2 regions of the Pseudoalteromonas sp. bablab_jr011 genome follow, and region 2 is predicted to be linked to the other one. Evidence: predicted binding sites of a transcription regulator. Region 2 holds the regulator's gene; the other holds the start of a gene.
What was found. Region 2 encodes LexA, which represses DNA repair genes until DNA is damaged. Its sites were predicted from a motif close to TACTGTATNNNNATACAGTA; they were not measured.
Positions count from the first base shown of each region.

Region 1: a site for LexA is predicted at 1,279-1,298, ahead of JIG41_RS18820 (SulA-like leucine-rich domain-containing protein). Genes of this name have one in related genera too.

Region 1 is NZ_JACDWU010000302.1:18,238-28,597, reverse strand. Features, by position in the region: gene JIG41_RS18825 (S9 family peptidase) at 1-1,020, shown strand, start outside; gene JIG41_RS18820 (SulA-like leucine-rich domain-containing protein) at 1,322-1,759, shown strand; gene JIG41_RS18815 (YchJ family protein) at 1,800-2,279, shown strand; gene JIG41_RS18810 (DUF6172 family protein) at 2,451-2,750, opposite strand; gene JIG41_RS18805 (VC2046/SO_2500 family protein) at 2,909-3,424, opposite strand; tRNA gene JIG41_RS18800 (tRNA-Tyr) at 3,537-3,621, shown strand; tRNA gene JIG41_RS18795 (tRNA-Tyr) at 3,670-3,754, shown strand; gene JIG41_RS18790 (M48 family metallopeptidase) at 4,082-4,771, opposite strand; gene JIG41_RS18785 (ion channel) at 4,870-5,850, shown strand; gene JIG41_RS18780 (GGDEF domain-containing protein) at 5,847-6,917, opposite strand; gene JIG41_RS18775 (PAS domain S-box protein) at 7,056-10,360, shown strand, end outside.
Region 2 is NZ_JACDWU010000283.1:53,976-64,335, reverse strand. Features, by position in the region: gene JIG41_RS16505 (VOC family protein) at 1-97, shown strand, start outside; gene JIG41_RS16500 (hypothetical protein) at 72-797, opposite strand; gene JIG41_RS16495 (hypothetical protein) at 945-1,325, shown strand; gene JIG41_RS16490 (PaaI family thioesterase) at 1,329-1,766, opposite strand; gene lexA (transcriptional repressor LexA) at 1,940-2,557, shown strand; gene coxB (cytochrome c oxidase subunit II) at 3,101-4,243, shown strand; gene ctaD (cytochrome c oxidase subunit I) at 4,243-5,838, shown strand; gene JIG41_RS16470 (cytochrome c oxidase assembly protein) at 5,838-6,368, shown strand; gene JIG41_RS16465 (cytochrome c oxidase subunit 3) at 6,404-7,279, shown strand; gene JIG41_RS16460 (DUF2909 domain-containing protein) at 7,179-7,490, opposite strand; gene JIG41_RS16455 (SURF1 family protein) at 7,505-8,245, shown strand; gene JIG41_RS16450 (hypothetical protein) at 8,235-8,729, shown strand; gene JIG41_RS16445 (heme A synthase) at 8,751-9,740, shown strand; gene cyoE (heme o synthase) at 9,750-10,360, shown strand, end outside.

The sequences.
Region 1 (10,360 bases), on a different contig from region 2:
GATGCCAGTACTAAAGTGACAATCATTGACACAAAAACCAATAAACAAATCGATATGCCTGCCTTGCCCCCGGGCAATTTACGTGGTGTAAGCTTTTCAGCTGATGAAAAGAGCATGGCGTTTTACCTAAATTCAGATACCTCGCCAAGTAACTTATTTGTTTGGCAATTAGGCGAAACGAAAGCAAAAAAACTGACCCATACTTTAAGCGATGCAATTGATCAAAATGATCTCGTTGAAAGCACGATTGTGCGTTTTAAAAGCTTTGACGGTTTAGAAATCCCTGGCGTTTTATATAAGCCCAAACAGGCTAATAGTAATAATAAAGTGCCTGCTCTAGTGTGGGTGCATGGTGGTCCGGGCGGCCAGAGCCGCACAGGTTACAGCGCAATGCAGCAGAACTTAGTTAATCATGGCTATGCTATATTTGCTGTAAACAATCGCGGTAGCTCTGGCTATGGTAAAACTTTTTTCCATTTAGATGATAAAAAGCATGGTACAGACGATTTGCAAGATATTGTCTACGGGAAAAAGCACTTACAGAGCTTAGACTGGGTTGATGCTGATAAAATTGGCATTATGGGTGGCAGTTACGGTGGCTTTATGACGGCAGCGGCGCTGGCTTTCGAACCTGAAGAATTTAAAGTAGGTATTAATATTTTTGGCGTAACTAACTGGGTAAGAACATTAAACTCTATACCACCTTGGTGGGAAAGCTTTAAAAAAGCGCTGTACGATGAAATGGGTGACCCTGCAACTGATGGCGAACGCCATCGAGCGATATCTCCCCTCTTCCATGCTAAAAACATTACGAAACCACTGATGGTTATTCAAGGTGCAAACGACCCTCGTGTATTGCAAGTTGAGAGTGATGAGCTTGTTGCCGCAGTAAAAGCGAATGGTGTCCCCGTAGAATACGTGTTGTTCGATGACGAAGGTCATGGTTTTACTAAAAAAGAAAACCGTATCAAAGCATCAAACGCGTACCTTGAGTTTTTAAATACGTACTTGAAAAACTAAATTTTAGAAGCCGGTGTACACCGGCTTCTTTATCAAAACACCTGTATAAACCTCAAATATCCTGCATACAAACTACTGTATAAACTTCGATATAAAACACTGTATATATTATTTCATCCATTTTTAACAAAATATCACACTGCAAAGAAACAAAATAACCAATTGTTTTTAAAGATTTAATTTTTTAAAATTATTAAAAACTGAATAATTGGTTAAAAAAATAGCAAAAAAACACTTGCGCAAAAACACTGTATAAACTACTGTATACACATACTGTATAAACAACCAGTGAGTGAAAGTTATGTTACAGCCAATTACCTTAAGAACCGTTAAAAGCTATCAACAAGATAACGACAAAGCGTCGGTTAATTTAATTCAAATTGAAGACGAAATTTCAGCAACATTTGAGCTATTAAAGGTATTACATCACTATAACAGCCAAAGTGCGTGGACATTGTTAATTGCACCTGATCATGTGCCAAGTAAAGCATTACTCGATTCATGTTCAATCGACACCAGTAAACTGTTAGTGATCAGACAAAAGCACCTTGTGAATCTTGAATATGTGTTAAGTTCGGCGCTGCACAACGGTAACTTTGCCGCAGTGATCACCTGGACAGATATTGTCAGCAACAATCAACTAGATTCTATGACTCTTAATTTAGAACATGCATCTGCAAAGTTTTACTGCTTCACCAAAAGCAACCCATTAAACAATTTAGTACCGCAGCCACAATAGGCTTGCTAAAATAGCAATTTATTGTTTTAGGTAAGTTGTTATGACATCACTCACACACTCCCTTTGTCCTTGTGGCAGCAAACAAGATTTCTCGCTTTGCTGCCAACCTTTGCACGCAGGCGATAGCCAAGCGCAAACGCCGGAACAACTTATGCGTTCTCGCTTTAGTGCTTATGCCTTAAAAGATGCAAAATATGTCTTTACAACATACGCACAAAGCCAACAAACCGCTAACCCTGTTAGCGAAATCAAAGATTTTGCTAATAGCTGTCGTTTTACCAAGCTAAGCGTTTTAGATACTGAATATAACGAGCAAGAAGGTTTTGTAGAATTTAAAGCAAATTACTTTTACCAAAACTTGTATTGTGAGTTACACGAGAAATCGCGTTTTATTAAAGAAGATGGACTATGGCGTTACCTTGATGGTGAAATAACGCCCGTTGCTGATATTAAAATTGGCCGTAATGATGAATGCCCTTGCGGTAGCGGCAAAAAATATAAAAAGTGTCACGCAATTTAAATCACGGCTATTCACTTTTTATATAGCCAATCTAAACCTTGACTAGCCATTGTAGGGAAAGCCGTTGCGTGGTGGGCATGTGATATAAATCAACACACAATAATGTCATTGTATTTCAGACAATAAAAATGGGCCTCAAGGCCCATTCTTAAATTCTATGAATTATAACGACTATTCTTCGTCAAATTCTTGTAACTGGCGTTGTGCTGGACGCGCTAGAATCTCGACATAAAACGATGTAAGCCCTTTTGCTTCAATATCGCTAATGCATTTATTAATTTCCGCCACATGAACGACTTTCGCGTCGTCAGCTGACTCTCCAAATTTACAATCAAATGCCCAGTAATCGGCATCTTCTGGGAGAGTTTTATTACGCTCACGTTTTAAATACTTCTTCACTTCGTGCTTAGCTGCATCAACCATGCGAGGGTATTTAATTTTCTCATGGTTAAGCGTGAATGTTTTCTTCATTATAGTCCTAATAACTTGGTTCAATGATAATGGCATAAAGCCATTTGGGCGCATTATAACAAGCACATAAAAAATTAGCTGTACTTTTTACTGATTTGCACCAATTTACCTATCTTTGTAAGTGTAGCGTACAAGGCGAGTATGACAATTTCAATTAATTAAGCAGTTGCCAATTGCAAAGGCTGATGAATCGCCTCGTCCGTTAAGCTGTCATAAAACGCAGCTGCATCCATTTGCATACGCTCTGTGGGTGCGTTTTTATCGTAATAGCGTTTTCTGACTGCTGGCTCACAGTTATCGATGACTTCTAACGGCACATGATTTTTATCATCGCGGATAGCAAGCGGCTCAGGACTGAGGCAATTACGTAGGCGAATATCTGACAAGCCACCTTCTAAAAGTCGCAGCCCATTATTCTGCCCGATTAACATATCATATTGTTCAGGCGCTAATGGTTGTTTTGGGCCTGCCCCTAACTCATTTCTGAGTACGTGTTCTGAACTCTGAGTATCGGTTAATTCTGTTTTCGGTAAATGAAACTGGCTAAAATCAAGCGCATCATGAGACAGCATCGCCAATAATAAGGCAAACTCACCTTGGCGGTGTTCATGAACACTTTTGTTAAGACGATTATCAAGTTGACTCTCGTTGAGCAACAAACCATCAATTTGCATAGACTTTGGCCGAATAGTTTCAAGATTAACCAGTTATCGGCATTAATCTATTTTTCTTTAGTTTTTTTCTTTACTTAAAGAGCCAGTTTGCTATTATCAGCGCCGTTGCATTGGAGGGGTTCCCGAGCGGCCAAAGGGATCAGACTGTAAATCTGACGGCTCAGCCTTCGCTGGTTCGAATCCAGCTCCCTCCACCACTTTTCTACGCTCAGTTAAGTGGGGCCAAATGCAATAAAAATTAGTGTGGAGGGGTTCCCGAGCGGCCAAAGGGATCAGACTGTAAATCTGACGGCTCAGCCTTCGCTGGTTCGAATCCAGCTCCCTCCACCACTTTCCTTCTCTGCTAATTCACTATTCTATTTTTCATCTTATTATTTACTTCTCTTTTCCTAAATCGTTAAACTAAAAATACAGCTATTTCAATTGAATTATCCTTTTGTTATACTATTCCGTTTAATTAAGTGGTCTATTTTGAGGCAATAAAACCGCGTTGATAACAAGGCAAAAATTTAGTTATTTAGTTATTTAGTTGTTCTCGGCAATTGCTCCTGCATTGCTCTACCTCCTGCATCCATGCAGTCGTAAATCAGACATTTTTAACGCAGGTAGCGACTGGTTTAATCACTCAAAATGATTAAGTATTTTTGCGGATTAGTATTAGAGCCAGCGTAAAAATGGACCATTCACTTTCAGCCAATTGCTTGCTTTTTTATGTTCGGGATAAAACTCACTCACCCGTTGCCAAAATGCCGCACTGTGATCCATATGCTTTAAATGCGCAAGTTCATGAACAACAACATAATCAATAACCCATAGGGGCGCACTGGCTAAGTGCAAATTAAAGGTTAACTCTCTTTGGCGATTACAACTGCCCCATCGCCGCTTGTAATGTTGAATTTTAAGACGTGTTGGTAACGCTTCTCTCATTTGAATACAGTAGTTTTGTATACGCATCTCAAGGTAGGTTTCTAACTTGTCATGTAAAAACTCTTCCATCAATGCAAGATACTTTGCGTCTGTGAGTTTAACGCGCGGTGAAATAGCAAGGGTTAATTCATGAGTATCAGTGTCTTGATACCATTGGCTGCAATTTTCTTGCTTAAATACAAGGGGAATTACCTGATCAAATAGCTTGATTTGCGAATTTTTAATGGGAAATTGACACTGCTCAGCGTGTAATGATTGTTTAGTAACTTGCTCTGCAACCCAATGCTGCTTTGTTTTTAACCACGCTTCAATATCTTTACGCGGGACAAAGTGAGGTGCATACACAGTCAACTGCTGCTCGGCGACTTTAATCGCGACAGTTTTTCTACGTTTACTGCGTTTTAACGTGTACTCAAACAAAATAAGCCAATGTAATTAATAAAATCTTTGTATTATATTTTACCCCGTAAAATACCTGCTAATCTATAAAGATGACTCATAAATAAGTTTTTATTCTTATGCCTGATAAACCGTGTTGTAGCTACATTTCACCAACAGGTAACACGTGTCAAGAAACCGATATGGGTTCTGGGTATTGCTTTTGGCATGATAATAAATTTGATAAATCAGGCTTAGAGCTGACTCAAAAGCTTGAACGATATGCAAAAAAGGGCGGGTTACTTCAGGGTCTGCAATTACAACGTGCAAATTTAGTGGGTCTAAATTTAATAAAGAAAGATGATGAAGAAGGTTATGATCTTTCTTACTGCAATTTTTATCGAGCCAATTTGTCGGGGGCACATCTTTTCAACAATAAAATTGCCAATACATCCTTAATGAAAGCGAACCTTCATAGCGCCAGCTTACACTACTGCGATTTGCGAAATACCAACCTACTTGGGGTTAAACTCAGTGATAGCCGCATTGATAATATTTATTTAGGCGAACAATTACTACAAGAAGCCGAGGCGTTTAAAGCTCGTCGAAATAGGCAATACTCGACTGCGCGCGACTTATTTGAACAATCCGAAGAAATATACAGAAATTTACGTAAAGCGTCTGAACACCAAGGGCTTTTCGAGCTCGCGGGTAACTTTACCTATAAAGAATTAAGAATGCGCCACGCACAGTACCCGAAAGGATCAACGAAACAAATTACTTCCAGCTTTATTGACATGTTATGTGGTTATGGTGAAAAACCTGAAAATGTCATTCGCTTTAGTCTGTCTCTTATCGTTTGTTGCGCAATATGTTACTTTTTATTTGGTGTCAGCTATCAAGATTCATTGCTTAGATTTAGTTTTGATAATTCGTTCGATGATAACGTATCAGCACTTTTAAACAGCATTTACTTTAGCGTTGTTACTTTTACAACGCTAGGCTATGGCGATATTACCCCCATTGGATTATCAAGGCTCATAGCAGCGATTGAAGCATTTTGTGGCAGCTTTTCGCTAGCGCTGTTTGTGGTGGTGTTTGTAAAGCGTATGACACGTTAATGGATTATGTGAGAACCTTGATGCTTTTTAGCCTCGTACATTTTCCGATCAGCACGATTTATAAGCTCCTCAGCACCGACTGTGCTGTCTAAAGGCGCTGAAATAATGCCAAAACTCAAATGTAACGCGGGGTATTTTGCTTCAAAAGCAACGATCAGCTTATTACATATCGCAATGGTGTTTTCTACGTCGCAATCTGGCATGATCAGGCAAAATTCATCTCCCCCATAACGACAGGCAATGTCTATTTCTCTTGTATTCTTTTTAAGATATTTCCCGATGAATTTTAATACCTCGTCACCTTTCAAATGCCCTTGTGTGTCATTCACTGATTTAAAGTTGTCTAAATCAAAATATACAATAGTCAAAGGTAGCTTCTGACGGCGCGCTCTTGCTAATTCTCGCTGAAACAACTCTTGCATTTCTCGGCGATTATACAAATTTGTGAGGGGGTCTAGTTTGGCAAGTTTTTCAAGTTCATGTGTACGCTGCGCCACTTTCTCTTCAAGCCCTTTCGCATACACTTCTGTTCTTCGTTTCGCATTTTCTATTTCGCCAACAAGACTCGCAATGTACGTATCAAACACTAATGTTGTATCAAAATAAATAAGCTTATCAATAATGGTTAATGTTTGATTTAGCTCTGCATGGTCTTTTATGGTGTTTCTTAACACATCAAAAATGAGCTCTTTAAGGGTACATACCGCCGATAAATAAAGTTTGGGCTCTACCCCAATTCGCTTATGTACCATGCCAATACGTAGCCGATTATTAACGTAATCATTTTCATAACAGCCACAAAATAAATCTATAATGTATTGTCTTTGTGCATCTCTTAAACGTGTCAGTGTGTCAGCATCTCCAATAAGTAATGAAATTTCATCGACTTCTGTTTGCTTTTTATAGAACTCATCAACCATTTTCTCAATCGCCGACTCGATAAGTGGTTTATAGTTAATGAGTGATGCTAAGCATTGTGAAGAGAGCCCTAATAAATTCATTCTATGCTGAATTTCAACATCATTTATTTGCATTTGCTCGACGAGTGTCTGCTCAGTCCTGCGCATGGGTAATCTCACACTTAAGTATTTTCTAATTAAATATAGCTAATGAAATAAATCCTACTTAGTCTGTCATATCTTTTTTCTCTAAATCTAGCGCAAATTGTATTAGACTGACATTACTTGCAGTCTGAACGAATTATTATGCTCGCGAAATTTTTTATTACCGATCAAAATCCAAGCTTAATCATAAGTGGGGTGTACAATCCTAGTTTAGTTGTCCTTTCGATTGCTACCGCTATTTTTGCTGCATATTTTTCATTGCATATTATTGATTTAGCCAATAAAACCCGCTTTGAATCATACAGAAAACTAGGCAATGCAACCGGCTCTCTAGTCTTGTCTGGCGGAATTTGGAGTATGCACTTTATTGGTATGCTTGCATTTTCTTTATGCACAACCATTAACTATGATCCTGCTCTGACATTTTTTTCGTTTATTCCTGCTTTTTTAGCCTGCTACACAGGTATGTCACTAATACGCAGTAAAGACATTGCACATATTCCCGCAGGGTTAAAGTTACTCATGAGTTCTGTGTTAGTGGGCGCAGGTATTGGTACCATGCATTACACGGGTATGGCGGCAATGGAAATGAGCCCATTACTTCGTTATGACCCTATGTGGTTTGCTGCATCCATTTTTGTTGCCGTGTTTTTATCATTTATTGGGCTGTATACTCGCTTTCATTTGAACGACCACTTTCAAAATTTAACCGCATTACAAAACCGGATTATTTGCGCCATTATTTTAGGTTTTGCTGTCGCCGGTATGCATTACATGGGCATGGCTGCAACGCGATTTGTCGCGACCTCCCCTTTTTTATCCGATAACACAGACAATACCAATCTTGTTTTTATTGCTGCCATGGTGTCATTTGCTACCGTGTTATTAACCGCTGTCGTTGCGATTATCAATGGTATGGTGCGCTATCGTATGCTGCTTGCTGAAAAATCGGCAGAAGAATCACGACTCGATGCCATTTTAAGTACGGCAATCGATGGTATTGTGACAATTAATTGTCGCGGTATTATTTTAAGCTTTAATAAATCTGCAGAAAGTATCTTTGGCTGGAAACAAGAAGAAGTGCTCGGTCAGAACGTGAAAGTGTTGATGGATGACGACATTGCGGCTCAGCACGATGGTTATTTGCTAAACAGTGGCAACCACGCTCTTAAAAAAGTGATTGGCGTTAACCGCGACGTGTGTGCAAAACACAAGGAAGGTCATTTATTCCCTATTCGCTTAGGTCTTGGTGAAGTGAAACAACCCGATGCAGAAACGTTGTTTGTGGGCTTCATAACCGATTTAACCGAACAACGCGCATTACAACGCAGCCTAGAAGAAAAAGAACAGCAATATCGCACGTTAATGAATAACACGCCTGGCGCTGTATTTCGTTGTTTGCTCGATGACCATTGGAGCATGCTGTTCATTAGTCCCAATGTATTTGATCTAACGGGCTATACTGCCGAAGAATTTACGTCAAAAGCCATCAGTTTTGCTGACATTATAAATAAAGAAGACGAAGCGCATATTAATGAGATCATGACAAAAGCAATCTCTGAAAAAAATCAATATGCACTTGAGTATCGCGTACGCCATCGCAGCGGTAAGGTCGTTTGGGTATTAGATCAAGGTTCTATTAACAAAACGGATGATTCTGAAGTTCAGTGGATTGATGGTGTATTAGTTGATATTACCGCACGCCATATCTATGAAGAATCATTAAAACACGCAAAACAAGAAGCTGAAGCCGCTGCACAAGCTAAACAGGCATTTATGGCAAATATGAGCCATGAAATTCGCACGCCCATGAATGCAATTATCGGGTTCAGCGATATTTTAATGGACAGCCCACTTAATAAAGAACAACAAAAGCACATCGTTACCGTAAATAATGCAGCACGCTCATTATTGCATCTTCTTAACGATGTTTTAGACTCGGCAAAATTAGAAAAAGGCAAACTCGATATTCATCATGAGCACTTTAACTTACAAGCCCTTCTCGATAACATCGTTTCTACCTTTTGGCTTGAAGCAAAGCGCAAAAACCTGTTATTAGATTTAAAAATTGCTGATGATGTCGCACCAATTTATATCGGTGATGACGCGCGTATTCGTCAAGTACTCAATAACTTAATTGGTAATGCGGTTAAGTTTACAGAATCAGGTTCTGTCACGATTAGTGTAAGTAAGACACAAAACAATCAGCTCTTTTTTGAGGTGCAAGACACTGGGATTGGCATTGAAAAACACCGCTTGAAAGCAATTTTCCAACCTTTTGAACAAGCCGATGGAACGATGACGCGTCGCTTTGGCGGCACAGGCTTAGGCACCACCATAAGCAAGCAATTGGTCGAGCTTATGGGAGGCACAATAAGTGCCGTGAGTAATGAAGGCGAAGGCAGTTGTTTTTTCTTTTCTCTTCCTTTGCAAGAAGGCGACATTAATAAAGTAGATAAACTCAGTAATAACCTACTTACATTACCACCTCTTCGAGTCTTAGTGGTTGATGATATTGAACAAAATGTCGAGCTATTAAACATATTACTCTCACAAGCTGGCCACACAGTGTATAAAGCAAAAAATGGGCTAGAGGCTATTGCTGAATTTAAACAACACAGCTTTGATATCATTTTAATGGATATCCACATGCCTGAATGCGATGGTATAACTGCTTGTAAAAAAATTCGTGAATTAGAGCAGCAACAACAATTAAAGAAAACACCTATCATCGCGTTGACCGCCAGCGTGCTTCAACAAGATAAGCTCACAGCTAAGCAAGCAGGTATGAATGGCTTTGCAAACAAACCCGTCGATATACAACAAGTTAATCATGAGATAGCGAAAGTGCTCGGTTTAGAAATTAAGCACATCACAGCTAAGCCTGATAACAAAGCAAAGCAACATATCAATTATGTTAAAGGTATCCAAATGTGGGGTAGCAAAGAAAAGCTTAATACTGAAATACGCTTATTTCTTGCTAATCATCAGCAGAGTATTCTACGTTTAAAAGAGTCAACACTTGATGCATCTGAACAAACGACACTGTTACACACGCTAAAAGGTGTGGCGGGCAATTTGACACTAACGAAATTACTGTATTTATTGTCGCAGGCCGAAAAAGAACAGGGTAAAGAAGACTTTTCTAAATTAATAACTGCGTGCTATCAAGAGTGGCAAGCACTGGTTACTTTACTCGAGGAGCAAGAGCAGGTTAATACTGATAAAACACCTTCGCAAGCGGTATCGATAAGCGTATTTTTAAATCACATCGAGGCACTACAAAATCAAGCCGAGCATGCTGAAATAGATGATGAACTACTGAGTGATGTCCAAAACAATGCCCCTGTCGAGTATAAAGACGCAGTCGCAGAGATAGTTGGACATTTTGATAACTTTGACTTTGATGCAGCAAGTACTGCATTAGCCAATTTAAAGCACCGCAT
Region 2 (10,360 bases):
TAAACAACAGGGGCTGGCGGTACAAAAGGTCGGTGATGCCAGTTTTATTGTCACCGACCCTGATGGTAACCCTATTTTGATTGATCAGCACGTGTAATCGGTTTACGGCGTCTGATACGGACATTTTGTAGTAATAAAATAATGCCCGTAATACAAAATAATACGCTACTTGCGGCAAAGCTAATTAGTAATGGGTTGTTGAAATTTTCTCGTTCATCATAATCCATGATATGCAGCATCCAGAAAAAGTCAAAAATGCGCCACAAAGTGCTACGAACAGTAATGACTTTACCGGAGTCGCCTTCTAAATAAACGGTTGTATTTAACCAATCGTTATAGCTCACTTGCCACACATTGGAGCGGTGACCGACTTCTCTCGCTCCTTTTTCTAGTAACTGCGCACCCGCGACATCCGCCTTGATGAGTAAGTGTGCATTGGCATTGGCAATAATTTCAGTTTTAGTTGGTGTGCTCATAGCACGACCTGATTGACCGTCAAAGTTAAACACGCCTTTATTAGTCGTCACTTCGATGATGGGAGTGGTTAAAAAATGACGGTATTGAATGCTATCAATTTGCTGAAATTGTTTGGTTATTTGGTCAAGAGAAGCGGGGTAATCATGCAAGGTAAATGGATTATCTAAGCTACGATTGGCTAAATGTTTACCATGTACTTTTTGAAGGGGTATTGAGCTCATTACTAAGCCCCCTAATAACCAAAAAAAGAGTTGTATGGCGAGTAAGTAACCCAGCCACTTATGCCCTTTACGGGCATATTTAAATACGCGCTTATTCATTGATTACCTCTTATTATTTTTTTATTGGGCAGCGGTATAGACAGAGCGACTCAACGCTCTTGCAGCATTTACTGTATTCTAAATTTGGTTTATGTACAAAACTGAGTTAAAGTTTCAGAGATATCAATAGAGGGTAAAAACGAGAGTATGTCGGAAATTCAATTTTTAAATGTAGATCTGGAACTTGAATCAAAACACGATATGAGTGCGCTGGTAGCTGATTTAAAGAAAAACGCCATGGTTTTACATTACGACCAAGATGAATACCGTCAATTAGCACGTATTGAAGCCGCGGCTGATATCGGCACACCAGATAAAGCTATCAACCAATTATGTGAACTTATAGAGTCGTGCTCACGCAATGCATTAAAGCAATGGTTGTCTTGCTCAAAGCGTACTTTTGATATTGGGTTTGAGTCGGGTGACTCACCTAAATGTTTTAATCAAGCCCTGCACGCAGACACCTTATTACGTATTTCAGCGATTGGCGCAGGGCTCGAAATTACTATTTATCCTGTTGAGCGTTAATCACTAACGCTTGACTACCGCTGCGGTCATTCGTGATACGCAGCATAGTTCACCTGCCGCATTCGTTATTTTAATTTCCCATACAGATGTTCGCTTACCTAAGTGCAGTGGCTTTGCCGTGGCTGTTAAGAGGCCTTTTCGAGAGGCTTTAATGTGATTGGCATTTATTTCTTGGCCAACAGCATAATATGCGGTGAAGTCGACCACAAAATTGGCTGCATAACTTGCTACAGTCTCTGCTAAAACAACATTAGCACCACCATGGACCATCCCCATAGGGTTATGATGCTCTGGAATAGCGGGCATAGTGGCCACTAAATAATCGTCGCCGATTTCGGTTATTTCAATGCCCATTGTTTTCATTAATGTGCCTTGCCCAGTAATACCCTGTTCGAGTTCTTTACATAATTCGAGGGTGAATGGTTGATACCAAATGCTCATTGTGTTTCCTTCGCAAACTAACTTCTTAAGTGAAATATCGGTATACAATATGGTATCTATCCCCACCGTTCAATGCTTGTTTTTTATCATGAGAGGAAGGGGAATTTAAATTTGCGATTTTCAGATAACTGTATATACTCACAGTTAAATGTACTGTATGGAAAACCAGTTGTATGCGCCCATTAACAAAACGCCAATCGCAAATTTTAGAACTTATTAAAGTATTTATTAAAGACACTGGTATGCCACCTACGCGTGCTGAAATAGCGCAAACATTGGGATTTAAAAGTGCCAATGCCGCTGAAGAGCATCTAAAAGCACTGGCAAAAAAAGGCATGATTAAAATGAAGCCTGGAGCAAGCCGAGGCATTCAATTAGTCGAAGAAGACGAGCCAGAACAGCTTGGCTTACCACTGATTGGGCGTGTTGCCGCGGGTGAACCTATTTTGGCGCAAGAGCATGTAGAAAGCCATTGTCAGGTTGACCCTGCATTGTTTAAACCCGCTGCAGACTTCTTATTGCGAGTTAACGGCATGAGTATGAAAGACATTGGCATCATGGATGGTGACTTACTGGCAGTACACAAAACGCAAGTTGCAGAAAATGGCCAAGTTGTTGTGGCACGTGTCGATGACGATGTGACTGTAAAACGTTTAGAAAAAGCAGGACGTAAAGTATTTTTGCATGCTGAAAATGAAGAGTTTGCCCCGATTGAAGTGGACTTAGAGCATGAGTCATTTAATATTGAAGGCTTAGCTGTTGGGGTTATTCGCAACGCTGATTGGATGTAGCTTTTTATATTACGCGTTAATCGTTACAAGCAGAGTAATTTCTTTATCTGCTTTGCTAAACTTTTTTGAAACAACGCACCAAATTGATTCAATTTGGTGCGTTGTTTGTTTTTGACCGTTTACCTAAGATTTGTTAACCCTTACTTTCTACATAAAGCCTTATACGGCGCAGTTTTCCTTTCTTTTTAAGTTTTTATACTTGCCTTAAGTATTAATTAACGCGCTGATTATAGTTGTTATTTTTGCACCAAAATAAACATTTATTACCACAAAAACTTGCTTATTGCTCATTTTTTAACTAATTGGTTAAGTACATTGTATTAACACCTATTTACGAAAAAGACACACAACAAATGTGTAAGGGGGTTAAACAATGAGTGTGTCGTTCATTGCGTCGTGATGATACACAGACCCAAGCTGTTTGCAGATGACACATCAACCATCGATTGGTTTGGGTATTTAAACAATAAAAAAAACGAATGGGCACCAGCTGTAACGCCTTTTCGCTTTGCGTCTTGCAATAGCAATAAAAGGAGCTGTCACATGGGTAAACTGCGTTACACCTTGTGGCTTATATTGGTAGCACTTCCGCAACTTGCTTTGGCAAATAGCCAATTCAATATGCGTAAAGGTGTCACTGATATAAGTAATAATGTTTATGAATTACATATGACGATATTTATTATTTGTTGTGTGATTGGCATCATCGTATTTGCGGTGATGTTTTGGGCTTTGATACATCATCGTAAGTCTAAAGGAGCAAAGCCTGCCCAATTCCATGAAAGCACGAAGGTTGAGATACTTTGGACTGCAATTCCATTTGTGATCTTAATCGCTATGGCGATCCCTGCCACCAAAACGCTTATTGCCATGGAAGATGCTTCAAAAGCAGATATTACAGTCAAAGTAACAGGGTCGCAGTGGAAGTGGCACTATGAATACATGGGAGAAGATATTGCTTTCTATTCGATTTTAGCGACACCGAAAGATCAAATAGATAATCAAGCCGAAAAAACAGAGCACTACCTACTCGAAGTCGACAAACCTCTGGTGTTACCAATCAACAAAAAAGTACGTTTTTTAATGACCTCTGATGATGTAATACATTCTTGGTGGGTTCCTGATTTTGCCGTGAAAAAAGATGCCAATCCCGGCTTTATAAATGAAGCATGGACACGCATTAACGAGCCCGGTATGTACCGCGGTCAATGCGCAGAGTTATGTGGTAAAGACCATGGTTTTATGCCGGTGGTTGTTGAGGCATTGCCAGAAGATGAGTTTGCGACTTGGCTTGCAGACGCAAAACAAGCGAAAGAACAAGCCGCTGCTGCAGATGCCGCATTACTTGATCAAACTCTTTCGAAAGATGAATTAGTTGTTTTAGGCGAACAAGTCTATATGGCCAGCTGCGCAGCCTGCCATCAGCCCACTGGCATGGGATTGCCGGGTGTATTTCCAGCCTTAAAAGGCAGCCCAATCGTGTTGGGCGATGTGAACGATCATATTGATATTGTTTTACATGGTAAGCCAGGTACAGCGATGCAAGCGTTTGATAAACAGCTTTCAATAAAACAACTTGCAGCAGTCATCACTTATAAACGCAATGCGTGGGGTAACAATACCGGTGATGTCATTCAACCGAGTCAGATTCAAGCAGCAATTGATGCAGCAGCGGAGGCGAACTAATGAGTAACGTTATTAATGAGCAAGCCACTGAGCATGCGCATCACGACCACCATCATCCAGCGAAAGGTTTCAAGCGTTGGTTATATACAACCAACCATAAAGACATAGGTAGTTTGTACCTGATCTTCTCGTTGACGATGTTTTTAATTGGCGGCGCCATGGCTATGGTGATCCGTGCTGAATTATTCCAACCTGGTTTACAATTGGTTGATCCTCACTTTTTTAACCAAATGACCACAGTACATGGGTTGATCATGGTATTTGGGGCTGTGATGCCCGCCTTTACAGGGCTTGCAAACTGGATGGTACCTATGATGATAGGTGCGCCAGATATGGCCTTACCACGAATGAACAACTGGAGCTTTTGGATTTTACCTTTTGCCTTCCTTATTTTATTGGCATCGCTGCTTATGCCCGGTGGTGGTCCCGCTTTTGGTTGGACGTTCTATGCACCGCTTTCAACGACTTACAGTAACGATAATACCGCGCTGTTTGTGTTTGCAGTGCATATTATGGGTATTAGCTCAATTATGGGCGCTATCAATGTCATTGTGACAATTGTAAACCTTAGAGCGCCGGGTATGACATGGATGAAACTGCCTCTATTTGTATGGACGTGGCTGATCACGGCTTTCTTACTGATTGCTGTTATGCCCGTGCTGGCAGGTGCCGTGACAATGGTATTGACCGATAAGTACTTTGCGACCAGCTTTTTTGATGCTGCTGGTGGCGGAGATCCGGTGATGTTCCAGCATATTTTCTGGTTCTTTGGTCACCCTGAAGTCTACATTATGATCTTACCGGCGTTCGGTATTATCTCAACGATTGTGCCGACCTTTTCGCGCAAAAAATTATTCGGCTATGCGTCCATGGTGTATGCAACCTCATCAATAGCACTCTTAAGCTTTATTGTTTGGGCACACCACATGTTTACGACAGGTATGCCGGTTGCTGGCGAATTGTTCTTTATGTACGCGACGATGCTGATTTCGGTGCCAACTGGGGTAAAAGTGTTTAACTGGGTGGCAACAATGTGGCGAGGCTCTATTAGCTTTGAAATACCCATGATGTTTGCAATCGCCTTTATTGTGTTATTTACGTTAGGTGGTTTTTCGGGGCTTATGCTTGCTATTACACCGGCCGATTTTCAGTATCATGACACCTACTTTGTGGTTGCCCACTTCCATTATGTATTAGTTACAGGTGCTGTGTTCTCCATTATGGCTGGGGCCTATTATTGGCTGCCGAAGTGGACGGGCAATATGTATAACGAGACCTTGGCTAAATGGCACTTTTGGTTATCGCTTGTAAGCGTTAACGTGCTGTTTTTCCCAATGCACTTTGTGGGGCTTGCAGGTATGCCCCGCCGTATTCCAGATTACGCACTTCAATTTGCTGATTTCAATGCCATCATCAGTATCGGTGGGTTTGCGTTTGGTTTATCGCAACTGCTGTTTGTTTTAGTGGTCTTTAAGTGTGCCAGAGGCGGCGAAAAAGCCCCCGCTAAAGTATGGGATGGCGCTGAAGGATTGGAGTGGGAAGTTGACTCACCAGCACCGTATCACACCTTTGAGACGCCACCGGAGATTAAGTAATGAATCACGCACCTTTGCTTAAAAAGCTGTTGTTAGCATGTTTAGCTATGTTTGCATTTGCCTTCGCATTGGTGCCGCTTTATGACGTGTTTTGTGATGTTACGGGCCTCAATGGTAAACCCTCACTTGAACAAGCCAAAGTCAGTGAGCATGTAAATACTGAACGTCAGGTTGATGTGAGTTTTACAACTCATGCGCAAAGTGGCGCCCCATTCAAAGTGGAGTCTGAGCAGTACAGCGTCGCTGTGCAGCCAGGCGCCATGCGAGAAGTTAAGTTTAGTGCTAAAAATACCAGTAATACTGACAAGGTAATGCAAGCTATCCCAAGTGTTTCACCCGGTAAAGCAGCAAAGTATCTACATAAAATTGCTTGTTTTTGTTTTGATCAACAGCCGTTAAAAGCAGGAGAAGAAGTGGAATTCACTTTACTGTTTTATGTTGATACTGAACTACCCGATGACGTGGAAGAGCTAACATTGTCGTACACCGTGTTTGATATTAGCGGGCAAGTTGTGGCCAAGAACGATTAAGCCGCCAAGCTAATTGCTAATTAGGAGCAAACAAAATGAATCAAAATTACGAAAAATATTATGTGCCAGCCGAGAGTCCTTGGCCAATTGTTGGGGCTGTCGCAATGTTTTTAATTGCAGTAGGCGCAGGCCTCACTGTAATGCAAGTAAACGGCGAAGGAAGCAGTGGTCAGTTCGTCTTATATCTTGGTATTGCGATCCTCATATATATGGTTTTTAGTTGGTTTAAAAACGTGATTGAAGAGTCGCACAAAGGCTTATATTCAGCACAAATGGATCGCTCATTCAGACAAGGTATGAGTTGGTTTATTTTTTCTGAAGTGATGTTTTTTATGGCGTTCTTTGGGGCATTATTTTACGCCCGCATGATCTCGGTACCTTGGTTAGGTGGTGCGGGGAATAATGCCATGACCAACGAGGTACTTTGGCCTTCATTTGAGGCCGTATGGCCATTGTTGACAACCCCTGCGGGAGAGACAACACAAGCAATGGGTTGGCAAGGCTTACCGCTGATTAATACCCTTATTCTATTAACTTCATCGGTCACTATCCACTTTGCGCATGTTGCCATAGAAAACAATAAGCGGGGGGCACTCAAAACGTTCTTATCACTCACTGTGTTGCTTGGTGTGGTGTTTTTGGCTCTGCAAGTTTATGAGTATATGCATGCATACCAAGACTTGGGTCTAACCCTTGATGCGGGAGTGTATGGCAATACCTTCTTTTTGCTGACCGGCTTTCACGGCATGCATGTGACCTTAGGGACAATTATTTTATTTGTGGTACTGCTGCGAATTTTTAAAGGTCACTTTACCAGTGAAAAGCATTTTGCCTTTCAAGCTGCGGCTTGGTACTGGCACTTTGTTGACGTGGTGTGGTTGTGTTTATTTGTATTTGTGTACGTGCTGTAGCGTTATGAATTGGCGATGGGTTAGTGTGAATAAAGCCCAGTTTTAATGCCGCAATAATGATGATCAGTACCATGGCAGAGAAAAACACTCGTCGACCTAAATAGTGAGACATCGGTCGCGAGTGTTGCTTAGTAGACATCATCACAAATAGCGCCCGAAACAGATTAAACACGATATATAACAATAACAGTGTAATGATGATTTTTATCATTTTAGGTTTCCTAGATGCAGTTGATTTTAAGGCGTAAACAAAAGCTTAGCTCAATTATTGCAATTTGCGTTGTGTCACTTGCGGTGCTGGTGTGTTTACGGCTGAGTGTGTGGCAGTATCAACGTGGTGAGCAAAAACAACAGCAATTAAGCCAGCTTGAGCAGTCAGAACAGCAAGGTGTAATGGACTGGCAGGCATTTCAATTATTACCTAATCAGGTTGATAAAACAGGTTTAAAGCTGACTTTGCATGGGCTCATCAATACGCAGCGTTATTGGCTGTTAGATAATCAGATTTACCAAGGACAAGTAGGATACGACCTACTTGCTGCTGTAAAAATTAATGATGATATAGCGCCTGTCATTGTTAATTTCGGCTGGTTGAAGGCACCGATTGATCGTAGTCAACTCCCCACCGTAAATTGGCCTCAACCTTCACACATATCTACCACAGTGCAACTCAAACAAGGTCAGCTGCAAGGCTTTACGCTAGCAGATGAAATTGGCGCTGAAGCTGGCTGGCCTAAGCGTATTCAAGCAATTGATTTAGACATTTTTAGTCGTCAACTAGCGCAACCTCTGCAACCGTTTTTAGCCTACCGCCTTGCAGCTGATGACATAGCGACTCCTCATTACGAAAGTGTAGTGATGGGGCCAGACAAGCATTATGCCTACGCTGTGCAGTGGCTGCTCATTGGTGCGGCCTGTGTTGTTATAGCTTATTTTGCGATGAGAAGGAGACGTAATGAAAGTTAATCCACTTAGTTTATTTGCTCTATGTTGCTTTGTGCCACTGGCGTTAGCGTATACAGCATTGAAACTTGATTGGCTGCCCAGCGGTTCAAGTAATTACGGGGAGCTGTTAGAAACAGAAGTAAAGCTTGCAAATTGGCAGCAGGGCGATCCGAAACCATGGACGATTGCGCTTAACTACCCAAAAAGCTGTCACTCGGTTTGTGAAGCCCAGTTAGCCAGCTTAGACAACCTTCATATTGCCTTGGGTAAGAATCAGCAAAAGGTTGATGTTGCCGTTCTTACAAATCAGCAAGATATAGCCACTAGTTGGCGACAATTAGATGAAAACTCAGCGCTTAAAGCGGGAGATTTATATTTGGTCGATCATATGGGCTTGGTGGTACTGCACTATCCTTACACTGATGAGCCAGAACAAAACAGATTAATTCAAAAAGGGTTACTGAAAGATCTAAAAAAACTACTTAATTATGCGCGTTCAAGTTAAAGCTCAGTAAGGATGCAAAAGATGTATAAAAATTATAAATATTTAGTCTTAATTACGTGTTTTATGTCGGTGTTAGTCGTTGGACTGGGGGCTTATACACGGCTCAGTGATGCAGGTTTAGGCTGCCCGGACTGGCCCGGTTGCTATGGGTTTTTAACGGTGCCAAAGCACGAAACAGCATTACTACATGTTGAACAAAACTACCCAGATATGATGTTTGAAGCGGCAAAAGCGTGGAAAGAAATGATCCATCGTTATTTTGCCGGTGCGCTTGGGTTATTTATTTTGGCTTTGTTTGTTTTGGCTTGGTTAAAACGCCAATACCCAACTACCCCAGTTAAGTTAACGTTACTGCTCCTTTTGTTAGTGGTATTTCAAGCCGCGCTAGGTATGTGGACCGTTACCATGAACTTACAACCATTAGTGGTGATGGGGCATTTGCTTGGGGGATTCAGTATTTTGTCTTTAGTGTTCTTGTTGTACTTGAGGCTAACCACAAAACCCATTGTGGGTGGGGATGCAGGAGCTCGGCCATATTACCGATTAGCCTTGATTGGCTTAGTCGTCCTGATACTTCAGATTGCCTTAGGAGGGTGGCTTGCGGCTAATTATGCGGCACCGCACTGCAATGGGTTGCCATTGTGCAGTTATGCTCAACCTTTCTCGTTAAAGAGCGTTTTTCAACTGCCACTTGAACACAGTACTTATGAATATGGTGTTTTATCGCAGCAGGCACGTATGTCTATTCACTTATTACACCGTATTTGGGCCCTTGTTACCTGTGTTGTATTGGCACTCATTATGTGGCGTATCTATTCGCACTCTTATTCTCGAAAAATAAAGCATTGCACGGTCACCGTGTTAATAGCCTTACTGTGTCAAATCTGTTTAGGCCTTGCGGTTGTTCATTGGCATTTCCCTTTAAGCGTAGCGCTTGCTCATAACTTAATGGCAGCCATGTTGTTATTAACAATGGTTAGACTATGTTTCCACTTAAAAGCAAGAACTTAGGAGGCGATAATGGCCTTAACATTACGTACTGAAAAATCAATATTTTCTCATGGTCATGCGTTGTTAAAAGACTATCTTGCGATTAGCAAATTTAAAGTCGTTGCGATGCTTGTTCTCACCGCATGGGTTGGTTTAGCACTTGCTCCTGATATGGGGCGAGGTCTTTTTGTTCAATTGGCAAGTTTGTTGGGTATAGGTTTACTCTCAGCCGCTGCTGCGGTGATTAATCATGTTGTTGATAGTGAAATTGATAGCAAGATGGCGCGTACTCGCCACCGTCCTGTCGCTAAGGGGCGTTTGAGCAAGCAACATGCTTTAAGTTTTGCAGCTGCTATTGGTACTGCAGGCTTTATGATGTTGATCATTTGGGCAAACACCTTAACGGCGATACTGACACTTTTTGCGTTAGTGGGTTATGCATTTATTTACACTTCTTTTTTAAAGCGTGCCACACCCCAAAATATTGTTATAGGGGGGCTGGCCGGTGCTATGCCACCCTTATTAGGGTGGGTGTCTGAAACGGGTCATATGGCGGCAGCGCCTTGGCTACTTGTTATGATTATTTTTACCTGGACTCCGCCTCACTTCTGGGCGTTAGCGATTGCGCGTAAAAGTGACTA